Regions from separate parts of the Heyndrickxia acidicola genome, predicted to be linked through region 1. Evidence: a T-box and tRNA genes for the amino acid it is inferred to sense, from the RefSeq annotation. Region 1 holds a T-box; the other regions hold tRNA genes.
The links. A T-box is a leader RNA that pairs with one kind of tRNA and senses whether it is charged. The one in region 1 lies ahead of thrS (threonine--tRNA ligase), so its partner is inferred to be a tRNA-Thr.
Positions count from the first base shown of each region.

Region 2: it encodes a tRNA-Thr, which carries the amino acid that the T-box ahead of thrS (threonine--tRNA ligase) is inferred to sense. The anticodon was not compared.
Region 3: it encodes a tRNA-Thr, which carries the amino acid that the T-box ahead of thrS (threonine--tRNA ligase) is inferred to sense. The anticodon was not compared.
Region 4: it encodes a tRNA-Thr, which carries the amino acid that the T-box ahead of thrS (threonine--tRNA ligase) is inferred to sense. The anticodon was not compared.

Region 1 covers NZ_KV440953.1:83,669-85,842, reverse strand. Annotated here, with positions in the region: gene thrS (threonine--tRNA ligase) at 1-1,136, opposite strand, end outside; T-box leader at 1,186-1,432, opposite strand; gene ytxC (putative sporulation protein YtxC) at 1,678-2,174, opposite strand, start outside.
Region 2 covers NZ_KV440953.1:2,525,232-2,527,405, reverse strand. Annotated here, with positions in the region: rRNA gene A5N88_RS11890 (23S ribosomal RNA) at 1-48, shown strand, start outside; rRNA gene rrf (5S ribosomal RNA) at 315-431, shown strand; tRNA gene A5N88_RS11880 (tRNA-Asn) at 441-515, shown strand; tRNA gene A5N88_RS11875 (tRNA-Ser) at 523-614, shown strand; tRNA gene A5N88_RS11870 (tRNA-Glu) at 627-701, shown strand; tRNA gene A5N88_RS11865 (tRNA-Val) at 726-801, shown strand; tRNA gene A5N88_RS11860 (tRNA-Met) at 811-884, shown strand; tRNA gene A5N88_RS11855 (tRNA-Asp) at 888-963, shown strand; tRNA gene A5N88_RS11850 (tRNA-Phe) at 995-1,070, shown strand; tRNA gene A5N88_RS11845 (tRNA-Thr) at 1,076-1,151, shown strand; tRNA gene A5N88_RS11840 (tRNA-Tyr) at 1,161-1,244, shown strand; tRNA gene A5N88_RS11835 (tRNA-Trp) at 1,249-1,322, shown strand; tRNA gene A5N88_RS11830 (tRNA-His) at 1,331-1,406, shown strand; tRNA gene A5N88_RS11825 (tRNA-Gln) at 1,442-1,513, shown strand; tRNA gene A5N88_RS11820 (tRNA-Gly) at 1,540-1,614, shown strand; tRNA gene A5N88_RS11815 (tRNA-Cys) at 1,620-1,693, shown strand; tRNA gene A5N88_RS11810 (tRNA-Leu) at 1,703-1,784, shown strand; gene A5N88_RS24930 (hypothetical protein) at 1,918-2,076, shown strand.
Region 3 covers NZ_KV440953.1:2,766,084-2,768,257, reverse strand. Annotated here, with positions in the region: rRNA gene A5N88_RS13015 (23S ribosomal RNA) at 1-412, shown strand, start outside; rRNA gene rrf (5S ribosomal RNA) at 487-603, shown strand; tRNA gene A5N88_RS13005 (tRNA-Glu) at 643-717, shown strand; tRNA gene A5N88_RS13000 (tRNA-Val) at 721-796, shown strand; tRNA gene A5N88_RS12995 (tRNA-Thr) at 803-878, shown strand; tRNA gene A5N88_RS12990 (tRNA-Lys) at 1,056-1,131, shown strand; tRNA gene A5N88_RS12985 (tRNA-Leu) at 1,141-1,222, shown strand; tRNA gene A5N88_RS12980 (tRNA-Gly) at 1,238-1,312, shown strand; tRNA gene A5N88_RS12975 (tRNA-Leu) at 1,322-1,410, shown strand; tRNA gene A5N88_RS12970 (tRNA-Arg) at 1,446-1,522, shown strand; tRNA gene A5N88_RS12965 (tRNA-Pro) at 1,528-1,604, shown strand; tRNA gene A5N88_RS12960 (tRNA-Ala) at 1,612-1,684, shown strand; tRNA gene A5N88_RS12955 (tRNA-Met) at 1,700-1,773, shown strand; tRNA gene A5N88_RS12950 (tRNA-Ile) at 1,830-1,903, shown strand; tRNA gene A5N88_RS12945 (tRNA-Val) at 1,911-1,986, shown strand; tRNA gene A5N88_RS12940 (tRNA-Ser) at 2,027-2,119, shown strand; tRNA gene A5N88_RS12935 (tRNA-Met) at 2,152-2,174, shown strand, end outside.
Region 4 covers NZ_KV440953.1:3,560,906-3,563,079, forward strand. Annotated here, with positions in the region: rRNA gene A5N88_RS16660 (23S ribosomal RNA) at 1-329, shown strand, start outside; rRNA gene rrf (5S ribosomal RNA) at 644-760, shown strand; tRNA gene A5N88_RS16670 (tRNA-Asn) at 769-843, shown strand; tRNA gene A5N88_RS16675 (tRNA-Thr) at 845-917, shown strand; tRNA gene A5N88_RS16680 (tRNA-Glu) at 941-1,015, shown strand; tRNA gene A5N88_RS16685 (tRNA-Val) at 1,038-1,113, shown strand; tRNA gene A5N88_RS16690 (tRNA-Thr) at 1,120-1,195, shown strand; tRNA gene A5N88_RS16695 (tRNA-Tyr) at 1,205-1,288, shown strand; tRNA gene A5N88_RS16700 (tRNA-Gln) at 1,362-1,436, shown strand; tRNA gene A5N88_RS16705 (tRNA-Lys) at 1,636-1,708, shown strand; tRNA gene A5N88_RS16710 (tRNA-Gly) at 1,731-1,805, shown strand; tRNA gene A5N88_RS16715 (tRNA-Ala) at 1,811-1,883, shown strand; gene rocF (arginase) at 2,164-2,174, shown strand, end outside.

The sequences.
Region 1 (2,174 bases):
CGCACCCTCTGCAGCCCGGCCAAGGCACCCGACATTTCGTAACGGTGCATTAATCCAAGTTCCGCAATACGGATTGGAAGCTCGCGGTAGCTGTGAATGGCGTTTTTATAAATCATCATGTGATGAGGGCAGTTCATAGGGCGAAGGACCATTTGTTCATTGTCAAGATCCATAACCGGGAACATATCCTCATGATAGTGATCCCAGTGGCCGCTTGTTTTATAAAGTTCCACATTTGCCATAATTGGTGTATAAACATGGCTGTAGCCCAAGCGTTCTTCTTTATCCACGATATAACGCTCAATTGTTCGCCTAATTGTTGCACCCTTTGGAAGCCATAACGGAAGACCCTGTCCAACCTGCTGGGAGTTCATAAACAAGCCTAATTCCTTCCCAATTTTCCGGTGGTCACGTTCTTTTGCTTCTTCCAGGAATTTTAAATGCGCTTCAAGTTCTTCCTTTTTGAAAAACGCTGTACCATAAACACGCTGCAGCATTTTTTTGTTGCTGTCTCCGCGCCAGTATGCCCCTGCAATGCTTAGAAGCTTGAATTCCTTGATTTTTCCTGTTGATGGGACATGAACTCCGCGGCAAAGATCAAAAAACTCACCTTGTTCGTAAATGGTTACCTTCTCATCAGCCGGAATGGCATCAATCAATTCCTGCTTGTATTCATCACCTGCAAAAAGCTGTTTCGCTTCTTCGCGTGATACCTCTTTACGGACAACTTCCAGGTTCTCGTTTACAATTTTTTTCATTTCTTTTTCAATCTTAGGCAAATCTTCAGGAGTTATAGACACTTCCAAATCCATATCATAGTAAAATCCGCCGTCAATGACAGGTCCCACTCCGAGTTTTACATTGCCGTATAAGCGTTTAACAGCCTGTGCCATTAAATGTGCAGTACTATGGCGAAGCACTTCAAGCGCGTCTTGATGATCCGGGGTTACGATCTCAATAGATCCGCCTTCTTCAAGCGAACGGCGTAAATCCACTAATTGGCCATTCAATTTGCCTGCTATCGCTTTTTTCTTTAAGCCAGGGCTAATAGATGCAGCGATATCTTCGGTTGTTGTTCCTTGTGGAAATTCCTTTATAGCTCCATCAGGGAAAGTCATTTTTAAAACGTCTGACATGTTCGTCACTCCTTTATCTTTCTAAAGAATATAAAAAAACCCGCCCCTGGAAAGGGACGAGTTTTGTTCACACGTGGTTCCACCCTAATTTCCATTTCATTTCAACAGAAAATAAAATGGCTTTCGGCTTTTTTAACGGAATAACCCGTCAACCGCTAGTGATTCCTATTATTAAGGCTGTTCACGGTTGAAGTTTAAAGGCGGTAAGTATCCAATTCGTGTTGGAAAGGTTGCAGCCTTGCCTTTCCTCTCTGAAAACCGTAAAAGAATACCCTTGTCCTTATCATTACCTTTTACATTATGGTAAATGGAATTTATTGATATGTACGTAATTATAAAAGGTTATTTAGAAAAAAGCAAGGGAGAAAAAGGTTAAGGCTCTTTTCGTACACTTTGTTGCTATTTGATATAAACAAATCTTAAAAATCCAGGTTCTATATCAAAACTTGTGATTTACTAGCGAAAAGATGCCACGAAAAAAGACAGCTCACAGAATGTTCCATTTTACGCAAAGCAGCAATCTATGCGAAAACCATCAAGATTAAAAATCATTCACCGCATCCCGGGTATATCCGCATTTTTGATTCCAGAAATCTTCTTTCCTTAATAAAGTGATCCGTTCTTCAAAGATATTTTGAATGGTCCTGATTAAGGCTACATCAGGATTGTCTGTATACAAATAAATAGAAGCAGGCGCAAGGGACAGAAGGGGTGCAATGGTTACCGAATCAATGTATACGGGATGGTTTGTGAGAAGCCGGCGGTCGATCAGTTCTTCCATATCTTTTTTTGTCATTTTTTCAAAGTCTTCATGAAAAAACTCTCCATATTCTTCAAAATAAATACGAACTATGTTTTTTCTCGGCTTGCGGTTTTTAACATAATCCCGGAGCATCTGGATAAATACCTGGTAATCTTGCTCCATCTTATACTCATCAATGGCCATTTCAATATAGCTTGTTAAACATTGAAAATAATCCTTTAACCGAAATGTTATAAACGAGTCAAATGAGATGGAATCCCCCTGTCGGATAAAAG
Region 2 (2,174 bases), 2.4 Mb from region 1:
GGTGACACATGGAGCTGACGGATACTAATCGATCGAGGACTTAACCAAATAGAAAAGCGAAAGCGACTGTTTAGTTCCGACAAGCATAAGATGGATTGCGGCGTGGCGCCTTTTGCCACAGAGCAATACAGATTATGACCTCGAGGAACTAGGAGTAGGAAGGTTTGCTTTTTAACCTTCCACTGTAGCTGGACAATATAAAAGACGATTCAACGTTATTACTTGGTTTCTCATATCTAGTTTTGAGAGAATAATTTTCAAATTTATACTTGATATTTTCTCACAAACATGTATAATAATATATGTCTTAAAGGTTTGGTGGCAATAGCGAGAAGGTCACACCCGTTCCCATCCCGAACACGGAAGTTAAGCTTCTCAGCGCCGATGGTAGTTGGGGGCTGTCCCCCTGTGAGAGTAGGACGTCGCCAAGCTGATATTATTCCGCAGTAGCTCAGTGGTAGAGCTATCGGCTGTTAACCGATCGGTCGTAGGTTCGAGTCCTACCTGCGGAGCCACTTATATGGAGAGCTGTCCGAGAGGTCGAAGGAGCACGATTGGAAATCGTGTAGACGGTCAACGCTGTCTCAAGGGTTCGAATCCCTTGCTCTCCGCCATAATATATTTATGGCCCGTTGGTCAAGCGGTTAAGACACCGCCCTTTCACGGCGGTAACACGGGTTCGAATCCCGTACGGGTCACCAATTAATTAATTTAATAGATACATTGGAGGATTAGCTCAGCTGGGAGAGCACCTGCCTTACAAGCAGGGGGTCGGCGGTTCGAACCCGTCATCCTCCACCATGATATTATCGCGGGGTGGAGCAGTCTGGTAGCTCGTCGGGCTCATAACCCGAAGGTCGCAGGTTCAAATCCTGCCCCCGCAATCTGGTCCCGTAGTGTAGCGGTTATCACGCCTGCCTGTCACGCAGGAGATCGCGGGTTCGATTCCCGTCGGGACCGCCATTTATAAAATACATATTGCTGGAAATCATTTGGCTCAGTAGCTCAGTCGGTAGAGCAAAGGACTGAAAATCCTTGTGTCGGCGGTTCGATTCCGTCCTGAGCCACCATTCATGCCGGCCTAGCTCAATTGGTAGAGCAACTGACTTGTAATCAGTAGGTTGGGGGTTCAAGTCCTCTGGCCGGCACCAGCATTATTTGGAGGGGTAGCGAAGTGGCTAAACGCGGCGGACTGTAAATCCGCTCCTTCGGGTTCGGCGGTTCGAATCCGTCCCCCTCCACCATTATAGGGGTATAGTTTAAAGGTAGAACGAAGGTCTCCAAAACCTTTGGTGTGGGTTCGATTCCTACTACCCCTGCCAATATTATGGCGGCTGTGGCGAAGTGGTTAACGCATCGGATTGTGGTTCCGACATTCGTGGGTTCGATTCCCATCAGCCGCCCCATATGATATAATACAGAACATATAATATCTTATTGATGGGCTATAGCCAAGCGGTAAGGCAACGGACTTTGACTCCGTCATTCGTTGGTTCGAATCCAGCTAGCCCAGTCCTCAGGAAGTATTTTTCCTGAAACGCGGAAGTAGTTCAGTGGTAGAACACCACCTTGCCAAGGTGGGGGTCGCGGGTTCGAATCCCGTCTTCCGCTCCAATGTTGGCGGCATAGCCAAGTGGTAAGGCAGAGGTCTGCAAAACCTTTACCACCGGTTCGAATCCGGTTGCCGCCTCCATAAACATATGCCGGTGTGGCGGAATTGGCAGACGCGCACGACTCAAAATCGTGTTTCTTCGGAAGTGTCGGTTCGACCCCGACCACCGGTATCATTTATAAGGTAGCCAAGCCTTATATCAAAAGACTTTCAACACTTTGTTGGAGGTCTTTTTTTGTTATCTTGCATACGACTATTTTGAAGAAAATCATACGAGATGAATCGTACGAAGTGGAGGGATTAATTTGAGACGTTCAAATGAACTTACAGTTGAAGAAAAGAAATTATTAAAAAGGTCGCTCACAGATGAAGAGGCTATAGAAAAGTTTGAAAGACATTGTATGTTGAAAAAATTAAAACTTGCTACTATTGAATACTGCAGAAATGTGTTTTCCTCTTTCTAAAAAGCGATGGATGGAATTGGGCTTGAAAAGCAGAAAATTGATTTGACACAATCAGATATTGAAAATATTATTTTGTACTTTAAAGAGAGAATAAAGAT
Region 3 (2,174 bases), 2.7 Mb from region 1:
AGGTTTGGCACCTCGATGTCGGCTCATCGCATCCTGGGGCTGTAGTCGGTCCCAAGGGTTGGGCTGTTCGCCCATTAAAGCGGTACGCGAGCTGGGTTCAGAACGTCGTGAGACAGTTCGGTCCCTATCCGTCGTGGGCGTAGGAAATTTGAGAGGAGCTGTCCTTAGTACGAGAGGACCGGGATGGACGCACCGCTGGTGTACCAGTTGTCTTGCCAAAGGCATCGCTGGGTAGCTATGTGCGGAAGGGATAAGTGCTGAAAGCATCTAAGCATGAAGCCCCCCTCAAGATGAGATTTCCCATAGCGCAAGCTAGTAAGATCCCTGAAAGATGATCAGGTTGATAGGTTCGAGGTGGAAGTGTGGTGACACATGGAGCTGACGGATACTAATCGATCGAGGACTTAACCAATAAATAAAACGATTCAAGGTTATGCTTGGTTTCTCATATCTAGTTTTGAAGGAGCAATCCTTAATTAAATACGGTCTGGTAATTATGGCGAGAAGGTCACACCCGTTCCCATCCCGAACACGGAAGTTAAGCTTCTCAGCGCCGATGGTAGTTGGGGGCTGTCCCCCTGTGAGAGTAGGACATTGCCAGGCTGTCATTATTTTAGATAATGCAGTCAACATTAAAAAGTTGGCCCGTTGGTCAAGCGGTTAAGACACCGCCCTTTCACGGCGGTAACACGGGTTCGAATCCCGTACGGGTCACCATATGGAGGATTAGCTCAGCTGGGAGAGCACCTGCCTTACAAGCAGGGGGTCGGCGGTTCGAACCCGTCATCCTCCACCATTATTAGCCGGCCTAGCTCAATTGGTAGAGCAACTGACTTGTAATCAGTAGGTTGGGGGTTCAAGTCCTCTGGCCGGCACCACTTTTATGGAAATTAGTACGAGCCATTAGCTCAGTCGGTAGAGCACGATGAATAATCTTCACTGAATTATCATCAGCGTACCAATCGAGCTGCATCTTGCAAGACATCCTGAGATTGTGACGTCGTAGATGCCACAAGGTTTAGGCTGTATACTATAAATCAAGGTATTCATTGTTTGAGCCATTAGCTCAGTCGGTAGAGCATCTGACTTTTAATCAGAGGGTCGAAGGTTCGAGTCCTTCATGGCTCACCATTTAAATATGCGGGTGTGGCGGAATTGGCAGACGCACCAGACTTAGGATCTGGCGCCGCAAGGCGTGGGGGTTCGACTCCCTTCACCCGCATTTATTTGAAATTTTGCGGAAGTAGTTCAGTGGTAGAACACCACCTTGCCAAGGTGGGGGTCGCGGGTTCGAATCCCGTCTTCCGCTCCAAACACCCTTGCCGGGGTGGCGGAACTGGCAGACGCACAGGACTTAAAATCCTGCGGTAGGTGACTACCGTACCGGTTCGATTCCGGTCCTCGGCACCAAAGTTTTTTGCGGCAGCAAAATAACTTTTCATTAAGCGCCCGTAGCTCAATTGGATAGAGCGTTTGACTACGGATCAAAAGGTTAGGGGTTCGACTCCTCTCGGGCGCGCCATTTTACGGGAAGTAGCTCAGCTTGGTAGAGCACATGGTTTGGGACCATGGGGTCGCAGGTTCGAATCCTGTCTTCCCGACCACTAATATGGGGCCTTAGCTCAGCTGGGAGAGCGCCTGCTTTGCACGCAGGAGGTCAGCGGTTCGATCCCGCTAGGCTCCATTTATAATGAAATATGGCGGTGTAGCTCAGCTGGCTAGAGCGTACGGTTCATACCCGTGAGGTCGGGGGTTCGATCCCCTCCGCCGCTATAAAGTGTATTGATTCTTTTATTAGAAAGGTCCATCCTTTCAATAATAGCGATACTGGACCCTTAGCTCAGTTGGTTAGAGCAGACGGCTCATAACCGTCCGGTCGTAGGTTCGAGTCCTACAGGGTCCATTTATATGGAGGATTAGCTCAGCTGGGAGAGCACCTGCCTTACAAGCAGGGGGTCGGCGGTTCGAACCCGTCATCCTCCACCATATAAAATTCAGGTTAGTCCTGATTTAAACCAATTAATATGGAGGAATACCCAAGTCTGGCTGAAGGGATCGGTCTTGAAAACCGACAGGCGGGTTACACCGCGCGGGGGTTCGAATCCCTCTTCCTCCGCCATATTAAAAAATGCATAATGTTTATATTATCGTCGCGGGGTGGAGCAGTCTGGTAG
Region 4 (2,174 bases), 3.5 Mb from region 1:
TACGCGAGCTGGGTTCAGAACGTCGTGAGACAGTTCGGTCCCTATCCGTCGTGGGCGTAGGAAATTTGAGAGGAGCTGTCCTTAGTACGAGAGGACCGGGCTGGACGCACCGCTGGTGTACCAGTTGTCTTGCCAAAGGCATCGCTGGGTAGCTATGTGCGGAAGGGATAAGTGCTGAAAGCATCTAAGCATGAAGCCCCCCTCAAGATGAGATTTCCCATAGCGCAAGCTAGTAAGATCCCTGAAAGATGATCAGGTTGATAGGTTCGAGGTGGAAGTGTGGTGACACATGGAGCTGACGGATACTAATCGATCGAGGACTTAACCAAATAGAAAAGCGAAAGCGACTGTTCAGTTCCGACAAGCATAAGATGGATTGCGGCGTGGTGCCTTTTGCCACAGAGCAATACAGATTATGACCTCGAGGAACTAGGAGTAGGAAGGTTTGCTTTTTAACCTTCCACTGTAGCTGGACAATATAAAAGACGATTCAACGTTTTACTTACTTCTTTATCTAGTTTTGAGGGAACAAAAACTTTTAAAAAAGTTTTTAAAAACCTCTTGAAAAAAAATGAATTTCTGGTATAATAATACTTGTCCGATAAAGAATTGCTTATGCAGAGGTTGAAGGGCAAATTGAAGATCCGGTAATTATGGCGAGAAGGTCACACCCGTTCCCATCCCGAACACGGAAGTTAAGCTTCTCAGCGCCGATGGTAGTTGGGGGCTGTCCCCCTGTGAGAGTAGGACATTGCCGGATTTGATTATTCCGCAGTAGCTCAGTGGTAGAGCTATCGGCTGTTAACCGATCGGTCGTAGGTTCGAGTCCTACCTGCGGAGCCACGCTTCCATAGCTCAGCAGGTAGAGCACTTCCATGGTAAGGAAGAGGTCATCGGTTCGAGCCCGATTGGAAGCTTACCTTTAAAAAACATCTAGATTGGCCCGTTGGTCAAGCGGTTAAGACACCGCCCTTTCACGGCGGTAACACGGGTTCGAATCCCGTACGGGTCACCATAAAAAAATATACAATAATAATGGAGGATTAGCTCAGCTGGGAGAGCACCTGCCTTACAAGCAGGGGGTCGGCGGTTCGAACCCGTCATCCTCCACCATTATTAGCCGGCCTAGCTCAATTGGTAGAGCAACTGACTTGTAATCAGTAGGTTGGGGGTTCAAGTCCTCTGGCCGGCACCAGCGTTATTCGGAGGGGTAGCGAAGTGGCTAAACGCGGCGGACTGTAAATCCGCTCCTTCGGGTTCGGCGGTTCGAATCCGTCCCCCTCCACCATTTCTTTCATATGAAACTCAACTGGACATCATAAAAATGTCTTTTTTATTTGAAACAACAACTCACCATATATTGGGCTATAGCCAAGCGGTAAGGCAACGGACTTTGACTCCGTCATTCGTTGGTTCGAATCCAGCTAGCCCAGCCATTCTTTCATTTACAATTACTGTTTGAAGATACATAGTTATGAGCCATTAGCTCAGTCGGTAGAGCACAGAGAATATACTCCATTGAATTCTCACCAGCGTACCAATCGAGCTTCATCTTGCGAAACCTCCTGAGATTGGGACGTCGTAGATGCTTACAGAGTTCGTAAAACAATCATCAAATTAGTTATCAAAATATATGAGCCATTAGCTCAGTTGGTAGAGCATCTGACTTTTAATCAGAGGGTCGAAGGTTCGAGTCCTTCATGGCTCACTTTTTTAGCTTGTTGACAAGTGCGGAAGTAGTTCAGTGGTAGAACACCACCTTGCCAAGGTGGGGGTCGCGGGTTCGAATCCCGTCTTCCGCTCCATATCTGGGGCCTTAGCTCAGCTGGGAGAGCGCCTGCTTTGCACGCAGGAGGTCAGCGGTTCGATCCCGCTAGGCTCCATACAAAAAATCTTAAGTCCATTGGACTTAAGATTTTTTGTTTTTAATTGAAGTTAAGTAACAATTTAATACGCTGCTCTCTTATCCAGCGTGGAACATACCAGGTGTAATGGTTAAATTTTGTATATAATATGAATAATTTTACTTATTTTGGAATTATATATGCTTAATTTTAAGTGTTTCATGACGGTGTGATGGTATGTTTATACGTAATTATGCACGGTTGAGTCATTTGATTTTGACGTATACAATAGAATTATAGCAGAATAGGGGGTACAATTATGAAAAGTAA